2 regions of the Synechococcus sp. R60.1 genome follow, and region 1 is predicted to be linked to the other one. Evidence: predicted binding sites of a transcription regulator. Region 1 holds the regulator's gene; the other holds the start of a gene.
The links. Region 1 encodes HrcA, which represses chaperone genes, less so after heat shock. Its sites were predicted from a motif close to TTAGCACTCNNNNNNNNNGAGTGCTAA; they were not measured.
Positions count from the first base shown of each region.

Region 1 (4,417 bases):
TGAATTAAATGTTACAGTAGGACTGGCAGCCGTACTTGTTGAAGGAGTTCCGCCGGGGAAGGACCAGCTATAGGAAGTAGCATTGGTAGATGTATTGGTAAATGTAATACTTTGCCCTGCACAGATGTTAGTTGATGAAACATTAAAAGAAGCGCTTGGTGGTGTATTGGTTGCAGCACTAATGTTTATATCATCCAGATAAGTAACATTTCCCCATCCACTTCGCAATTGGAATCCGATTCTGGCGGCGGTTTGAGAAGCATACGGGCTTAAATCTATTGTCTTGGTTGCCCATTGTGATGGGGTAGGTACAAATGCAGTGGTCATATCAGGTGCTGTAGCCAATGGACTCGGGCCTGTATTATTACCATAAGATGCTAATCGTATCCAAGTATTGCCACAATCAGTGGTGATACTTACTATTAATGAATCAGTCGCTTCCCTTCGGGGAAGTGGAATTAATGGAAAAATTAATGGAAACAAACCAAGTGATCCCCTTTCACTTCCAGCCAGTGCCCACCTGGATAATCGGGGCTACGGCTGCCTCGGTCTGCTTTTAAGAGCTGGATCCCGGCTTCTACCTGTTCAAAGGTGGGGTGGTGGGGCAACACCAGGGACAAAAACTGGAACATTACCTGCCGCTGCAGAGCCAAGGGGGCAGCCCGCAAGGGATCCCGTCGCAGCCCTGGCAAAGCGGGCTCATACACCTGCTGCCATAGCTGAGCTGCTTGGGCTACCACCAGCTCATGTTCTGCTTGGAGCAGCGTGGCAGCCCGATTCAGGGCCGCTTCCAGTTGCGGATTAAAGTGCTGCTTCAAGTAGGGCATCACCTCCAGGCGGAGACGGTTGCGGCAATGGGCCAGATCTTGGTTGCTGCGATCCGGCCAGACCGGCAATTGGTGCTGCTGGCAAAATTGTTCGGTTTCCCAACGGTATAGCTCCAGCAGGGGTCGCACCACTTGGGCAGAGGTGGGATCCCGGTTGTCCAGGCGACGCTGCCAATCTAGGCTGCTCAGCCCGGCGGCTCCTGTCCCTCGCAGCAAGTTCCATAAAAATGTCTCGGCCCGGTCGCTGGCCGTATGCCCCATCACCACGGCGCTGCAGTCCCAGGTGCGGGCCCATTTCTCCAGTTGTTGGTAGCGCCAAGCCCTGGCCCCTGCTTCGTCTCGGCGGATGGGATCCGCAGTCTCAACGGCATGAGGCAGTCCCTGCTGCTGCAGCCACCCCTGCAAAAAGCGAGCACACTCCGTTTCATCTGCCGACCAGCGGTGATCGCAATGCAAAACGAAGAGCTGCCAGCCCCAGCGAGGCTGTAGATCCCGCAGGATTTGGAGCAGGCAAAAAGAATCTTGCCCGCCCGAAAAAGCCACCAGCAGCCGCTGGCCAGGGTGAAGAAGTTGCCGCTGCCGAATGGCGCACTGTACCCGCAGGTGGAGAGGAGAGAGCCTGGCCACAGCTTGTTATTGCTCAGGTGCAACCCAGACCCTGCCTGCCTTCATGGGATCCCTTAGGCAAGAGCCCGGGTCAGATGAGAGGCCACCGCCTGCACAGCAGCAATGCTGCGCTCGTAGGCCATTCGGGTCGGCCCCAGCAAGGTGACCGTACCCAGAGGAGCTGAGCGACGGTGGTAAGTGGAGGCGATAACCGTACAGTGGTGCAGAGACTCCAGTGGATTCTCGCTGCCAATGTAGATGATCACCGGGGTCTTGCGGGCAGACTGTCCCGACTCCTGATCCATCTCCGTTGAGCTCGGCAGAGAGGGCAAACCCCCATCGGCAAAATGGAGCCCAATCATCCCCTGAAGTTGCTTGGCTCCCTCCTCGATCAACTGCATCACTGCCTGCACCTGCCGGGCCTGGGAAAACTCCGGCTGACGCATCAACTCGGCCATACCGGCACTGAACACCTGCCCCAGAGAGGGCTGTAGACAGCGTTGCACCACCGAGCGCAGCAGTTGCTGGAGCCAATGGCCGTAGGTACGAAATTCTTCATCCAGTTTCAGCCAGCTCAGATCCTGCAACTCGGCAAAGGTTTTGCCCCGCAGCTTCAGGGTGAGAAAGTTGCTGAGCAATTGCAATTCATCTTCCAAATCCTCTCGGGAGTCGCTGGGCCAGTCGGGGGGGCTGACCAGAGCTGAATGGGTTTGATAGGAGTCGGTTACCACCAACACCATCACCCGCCCTGGCGCTACCGACACCAACTGCACATGATGAATGGCTACCACCGGCCCCTGAGGAGGGGTGATAAGAGCAATGCAACCGCTCAGATGGGCCAAAAGCTGGGCCACCCTTTGTAGGAGACTGTCCAAGTCATCTCCCAGCTCACGGCCAAGCTGATCCATCAACTGTTGCAGGGCAGGATGGGGATCCGGCTGAGGAGCATCGTGGGGGATCCCACCGCTGTTGGCAGAGGTCAACAAATCGTTGACATAAACCCGATAGCCAAAGTCGGAAGGAACCCGTCCGGCGGAGGTGTGAGGCTGAAACAGCAATCCCACTTGCTCAAGGGTGGCCAAGTCGTTGCGAATGGTGGCCGTGCTTACCCCAAAGTTGTAGGACTGGGCCAAGGTTTTGGAACCGACAGGTTCAGCTGTAGCAATGTAGCTACGCACTGTCGCCCAGAGAATCTTCCGCTGGCGGGGAGTCAGTTCGAGTTTCATAGCCGATCAAAAGAACCCAGTCAACGCCTATCAAAGGAAACTGTTAATACAGAGCCGGTAAATTGCTCCAGGATAAACCAACTCAGGGTTGAGATACGAATCTAGACAAACTTTCGCGTCTAAATACATCTGTATGCATCTATTGTTACTCTTTCATGACGGGTTGCCCAGGAAGGGAGTCGCAACACCCAATGCCGAAAGAGGTTGAGGCTGTGGGTTGTGCAGGAGAAAGGGAAATCCCCTCTAGCCTAGACCCCTTTTTTTGCCCAGAGGTGATATAAAGTTGAGTCAACTCTAGGCCAACTGGGCCTGCTGCTGTCCCCCCTGTATCCTTTTGTATCTTTGAGGTTGCCCCATGTACTTATCCCCCCAGGAGAAAGACAAGTTGTTGATCTACCTGGCTGCCCAGTTGGCTCGGGATCGGCGGCAGCGGGGCCTCAAACTCAATTACCCTGAGGCGGTGGCCTACTTGAGCGCAGCAGTCTTGGAAGGGGCGCGGGAGGGGAAAACAGTCGCCCAATTGATGAGCGAGGGGCTGACGTGGCTGACCCGCGAGGACGTGATGCCCGGGATCCCAGAGATGATCCCGGAAATTCAAGTGGAGGCTACTTTCCCCGACGGAACCAAGCTGGTTACCCTACACCACCCCATTCGCTAGGGATCCCCCAGGTGCTCCAAAGACCCAGAGACTTCAGGAGGTCGTCCCCATGGCTCGCCAATCCAGAACCAACCCTGCTGCCAACGCAGAGCCGGCCCTGATCCCAGGGGAACTGTTGCTGGCAGAGGATCCCATCCAAGCCAACGTCGGACGGGCCACCGTGACCCTGGAGGTTACCAACCGAGGGGATCGGCCCATTCAGGTGGGATCCCATTTTCACTTTTTTGAGGTGAACCGAGCCCTGGTTTTCGATCGCGCCGCCAGCTTTGGCATGCGCCTCAACATCCCTTCCGGCAACGCAGTGCGTTTTGAGCCAGGGCAAACCCATCGGGTAACGCTGGTGGCTTTGGGGGGCAAGGGGTTGGTGCATGGCTTCAATCGGCTCACGGAGGGCACGATACGCTCCGCTGCCCAGAAGCGGCTGGCTCTGGCCCGATTGCAGGAGTGGCTGGGTGAAGCAGCCCATCCGTAGGGGGAATATGCCCCCCTCAAGTGTGCAGCTTTGGGCAGCGGTGTCAAGGCTCAACCCCATCCCCGTCTCCGCTCAGATTCAGGACAGTAGGGCTATCCTATTTCTCCTCTAGGAGCTGACAGATGTCAGAGCGCGAGACTGTCTTGTGGATGTGGGTGCAAGGCTTGGGGCTAAATCTTTCTGGGTTGGCGCTGTTGGCAGCAGCAGGCGCCGCCTTTGGGCCTCTCAGTTGGACAGGTGCAACGGTGGCGGTGATGTTGAAGCTCATTGGGGATAGCCAACTGGTGCGGGGCTACTGGCTCTGGCAAAGCCAGCGACAACAGAAGGGATCCCAGCCCGTCAGCTCAGCAGCGGCAGTGCTCCACAGTCAAGCTTGAGACATTGCCCGGCACTTGTCCGGTCTCCGACTCGAGAATGCCAACGCGACCACCTCTACTCCCTTCTGGCACTGGCAAGCCTCACTGTACAAGCCTCACTGTAAATGAGCCACGGTCACTCCAGTACCGCCGTCTTCGGGATCAGCGGCTGAAAAACGCTGAACGCGCGGGTGATTTTGGAGATAAGCCTGGACGCCGGCTTTCAGGCGCCCTGTGCCGTGGCCGTGGATGATCCAAACCGGGCCGGGAGG
Region 1 covers NZ_JANSIA010000009.1:28,289-32,705, forward strand. The annotation lists gene NW834_RS02645 (T9SS type A sorting domain-containing protein) at 1-327, opposite strand, end outside; gene tilS (tRNA lysidine(34) synthetase TilS) at 471-1,454, opposite strand; gene hrcA (heat-inducible transcriptional repressor HrcA) at 1,508-2,659, opposite strand; gene NW834_RS02660 (urease subunit gamma) at 3,015-3,317, shown strand; gene NW834_RS02665 (urease subunit beta) at 3,415-3,789, shown strand; gene NW834_RS02670 (hypothetical protein) at 3,912-4,166, shown strand; gene NW834_RS02675 (endonuclease MutS2) at 4,262-4,417, opposite strand, start outside.

Region 2 (4,417 bases), on a different contig from region 1:
CCCGCCTGAGCTTGAATATAGTCCAGGATCTCCTCATCCGTTTGGAGAATGCGGCTATCGACCAGATGGCCTGTCAAGTTCTGCCTGCCGGGATCCCCGAGCTGGACTCGCAGCGTGGCCAGACCGGAAGGGTTGCGGGGCGACCAAGCCAGATCCAGGCCAATGCAAATCAACTGAGCCACACCGCCTTCCCCTTTTCCTCAAGTTCGACAGATCAAAGCCATTTCCAAGAGCCAGTTTGAGGCAGTTCCCGATTGCATGGCTCCGGCGCCCTCACCCCCAGCCCCTCTCCCTCTGAGAAAAGGGGTTAGGGATCAGCATCACAAACAGTTTCGCTGCTGTCTCACGGTCGTTGGGAATGATCCCGCCGGATTGCCTGCGTCTTGATGAAAATCCACAAGAAAAGGGATCCCACCAGGGGATCCCGAAAGATTCATCCAAGATGCCTGGCCAGGAAGCGAAGTGCCCATGGGCTCTTCGGTGAGCCTCAGGGATCCACCTCGCTGTGGCGGTCAACGGATTAGTAGTCGTAGTCACTCATGCCGCTGCCGCTGCTTGCCGGTGTGTTGGTCTTGGGCTCCGGCTTGTCCACCACGATCGCTTCAGTGGTCAGCACCATCCCCGCAATGGAAGCAGCGTTTTGCAGGGCAGAACGGGTAACCTTGGCCGGGTCTACAATGCCCGCCTCGAACATATCCACGAAGGCGTCGTTCTGAGCATCGTAGCCGGTGTTGAAGGGCTTGTCTTTCACCCGCTCCAGCACAATGGAGCCGTTTTGGCCGGCGTTCTCAGCAATGCGGCGCAGCGGAGCGCCCAGAGCGCGGGCGACCAGGTTGGCCCCCACCAGTTCATCGCCGGACAGATTGGCTTGCGCCCACTCGGTTACCACCGGGATCAGGTGTGCCAAGGTGGTGCCGCCGCCGGGAACGATCCCTTCTTCTACCGCCGCTTTGGTGGCGTTGATGGCATCTTCCAGGCGCAACTTGCGGTCTTTCATCTCGGTTTCAGTGGCCGCGCCCACTTTGATCACTGCCACACCGCCGGAGAGCTTGGCCAGGCGCTCTTGCAGTTTTTCTTTGTCGTAGGTGGAGTCGGTTTCCTCAATTTGACGGCGAATTTGCTCGCAACGAGCTTTCACGGCCGCTTCGTTGCCTTCCGCCACGATGGTGGTGTTGTCCTTGGTCACCGTGACGCGACGGGCAGTGCCGAAGGAATCGAGGCGAGCGTTCTCCAGCTTCAGGCCGCGCTCTTCGCTGATTACCTCACCACCGGTCAGGATGGCAATGTCTTCCAACATAGCCTTGCGGCGATCCCCGAAGCCAGGGGCTTTTACCGCTACCACGCTCAGCACACCCCGCAGCTTGTTCACCACCAGGGTAGCCAGCGCTTCTTTCTCGATGTCTTCGGCGATGATCAGCAGAGGACGACCGGCGCGGGCCACCTGCTCCAGAACCGGTACCAGGTCTTGCACCAGGGTGATCTTCTTATCGGTGATGAGGATGTAGGGGTTTTCCAGAACCGCTTCCATCCGCTCGGTATCGGTGACGAAGTAAGGGGAGATGTAGCCCTTGTCGAAGCGCATCCCTTCCGTCACTTCCAGCTCGGTGGTCATGGACTTGCCTTCTTCCAGGGAGATCACCCCTTCGCGGCCCACCTTGTCCATGGCCTCGGCAATCATACGGCCCACTTCTTCATCGTTACCGGCGGAAATGGCCGCCACCTGGGCAATGGCTTTGGAATCTTCCACCGGGCGGGCATGCTCGGCGATCTTGTCGACCAAGAACTTCACCGCCTTGTCGATCCCCCGCTTTAGGGCAATCGGGTTGGCGCCGGCAGCCACGTTTTTCAGACCTTCTTTCACCATGGCGTGAGCCAAGACCGTGGCCGTGGTGGTGCCATCCCCAGCCGTGTCATTGGTCTTGGAAGCCGCCTGCCGGATCAAGGAAACGCCTGTGTTCTCAATGTGGTCTTCCAGCTCGATTTCTTTGGCAATGGTTACCCCGTCGTTGATGATTTGGGGGGCGCCAAACTTCTTCTCCAGCACGACGTTGCGCCCTTTGGGACCCAGGGTAACGGCTACGGCTTCTGCCAAAATATCCATGCCGTGCTCTAGAGCGCGGCGGGCTTCTTCACTGAAGATGATTGATTTGGCCATAGTCAACCTCTCCGATGCAAATGCAGGTAAGGGTGAAACAGAGTCTCAAGGATTCAATCGTTCGTTGAACTGCTGCTGAATCACTGACCATTACTGAACAATGGCGAGAATGTCCCGCTCGGCCAACAGCACATATTCGTCGCTGCCCAGCTTGACCTCGGTTCCGGCGTACTTGGAGTAGAGCACTTTGTCGCCGGCTTTCAGTTCCATCGGGATCAGCTTGCCGTCGTCATTGCGCTTGCCAGGGCCAACAGCAACCACTTCCCCCACCTGGGGCTTTTCCTTTGCAGTGTCCGGCAAGAAGATCCCACCTGCGGTTTTCTCGTCCTGCTGAGCGATTTTGACCAGCACGCGGTCGCCCAGCGGCTTCAGGGTAGAGACGTTAAGAGCTACTGCAGCCATGACAAATGTCCTCCGTGATCCTAAAGCACGAAGCTGAAGTTTTCATTTCCATTAGCTCCACTTCCCCGAAGGGAAGCGACTTAGCACTCTCGACTTACGAGTGCTAGTTTATCAGCCAACTTTCTGGCCTGACAATAGCCTTTGTCGGTGGGATCCCGCTTTTGGCGGGTACGGTCGGGGTGCGGATCCCCCTACTTTGGGGTCTGCTGTGGGATCATGACCTGAGTTGGGCTTGGTTGAGAAGGTGTGGATCCCGTTGTTTCAGGTGGATGCGTTTACGGCAGTGCCTTTTGCAGGTAACCCCGCGGCGGTGTGTTTGCTGCCTCAGGAGCTGCCGCAGGCGCTGATGCAGGCCATTGCCGCAGAGAACAATTTGTCGGAGACGGCTTTTTTACTTCCCCAGGGATCCCAGGGCGAGGTTCCCCACTATGGGCTGCGCTGGTTTACTCCCACCACCGAGGTGAATCTCTGTGGCCACGCCACCTTGGCCAGCGCCTATGTGCTGTTGACGGAGGTGCATCCTGAGGCGGAGAGGGTAGCCTTTTCCACCCGCAGTGGCCTGTTGCAGGTGCGGCGGCAAGGGGATCGCCTGGCCATGGATTTTCCTGCTCAAACCCCGGAACCTTGGCCAGAAGCCAAGGAGCAGGTGGCAGCGGCTTTGGGGATCCCACCTGTGGAGCTATACCGGGGGGACATGGGGGTAGCGGTGCTGGCTTCGGCGGGACAGGTGCAGCAGGTGCAACCGGATCTGGCCCAGGTTCAAGCGCTCCCCGTTCCGGGGTTGATCGTCACAGCCTCTGGGGCGGATCTAGAGGATGGGCCGGATTTCGTCTGCCGCGTTTTCGCTCCTCGGCTGGGGATCCCGGAAGATCCGGTGACGGGATCCGCCCAGTGTCTTTTGATGCCCTATTGGGCCAAACGCCTGGGTCGCTCTGAGTTACAGGCCCACCAGCTATCCAGCCGCGGCGGGGAGCTCTGGTGTCGCGATCTCGGCTCTCGCGTGGAGATTGCCGGGCAGGCTGTGCAGGTGATCAGAGGAGAGCTGAGGCTACCTTAGAACCCTACCGAACAAAAAACACCCCGGATATGCTTCCGAGGTGCAGGCTAGGAAAGAGCTTGAGCTAGCCGAGGATTTCGGCGGCTTGAATGAGCTCCACCTGCTTTTTCTTCAGCACCAACAGCACCTGGGTAATGGTAATGGCTGCCAGGAAGGCCACCAGCCATTTCACCCGATCCGGGCTTTGCAGCACCAGATCCCGCTCCACCTGGCCAAAGCCGCCCACATTGGGATTGTTGGTGACGGGATCCCCTTCTTTGACGCTGTCGCCAACGGCAACCACCAGCTCCGGCCCAGGTGGCACCACCAGGTTGTGGATCCCACTTTCGCTCTCGAAGCTGAGAACCCGCGTGCCCGGCAGCTCGTATTCCGGGGGCACCAGGCTGGCCAATTCAGCCGGCAGATCGCTGATATCGGAGTTGAGGGTGGCGATGTTGACTAGACGCCCGGTGGCCGGAGCGCGGAAAACGTTGTTGTTGCTGAGGCTGCCGTCGGGGTTGAGCTGACCGCGACCCCGGTTGGCCCCAATGTAAACGCGATACTTCATGAAGGCCACCGAGGGATCCTCTTTCGGGTCAGGGGCCACCACTGGAAAGACGATTTCTTGATGCTGCTCGCCCGGCAAAGGCCCGACCAGGAGGATGTTGGGCTTCGCGTCGCTGTAGGGGGTGATGTAGGTCTCGGCAGTTTCTTGCCGTTGTTCCTCGGTCATCTCGGCTTCGGTGGCTAAACGGAAGCCCTCCGGCAAGACCACCACCGCGCCCACATTCAACCCACCCTTGCTGCCGTCTGCCAGCACCTGC
Region 2 covers NZ_JANSIA010000002.1:44,865-49,281, forward strand. The annotation lists gene NW834_RS00725 (DUF429 domain-containing protein) at 1-182, opposite strand, end outside; gene groL (chaperonin GroEL) at 521-2,155, opposite strand; gene groES (co-chaperone GroES) at 2,246-2,557, opposite strand; gene NW834_RS00740 (PhzF family phenazine biosynthesis protein) at 2,802-3,614, shown strand; gene NW834_RS00745 (apocytochrome f) at 3,679-4,417, opposite strand, start outside.
Region 2: groES (co-chaperone GroES) is a predicted target of HrcA. The motif match lies at 2,638-2,664, and genes of this name have one in related genera.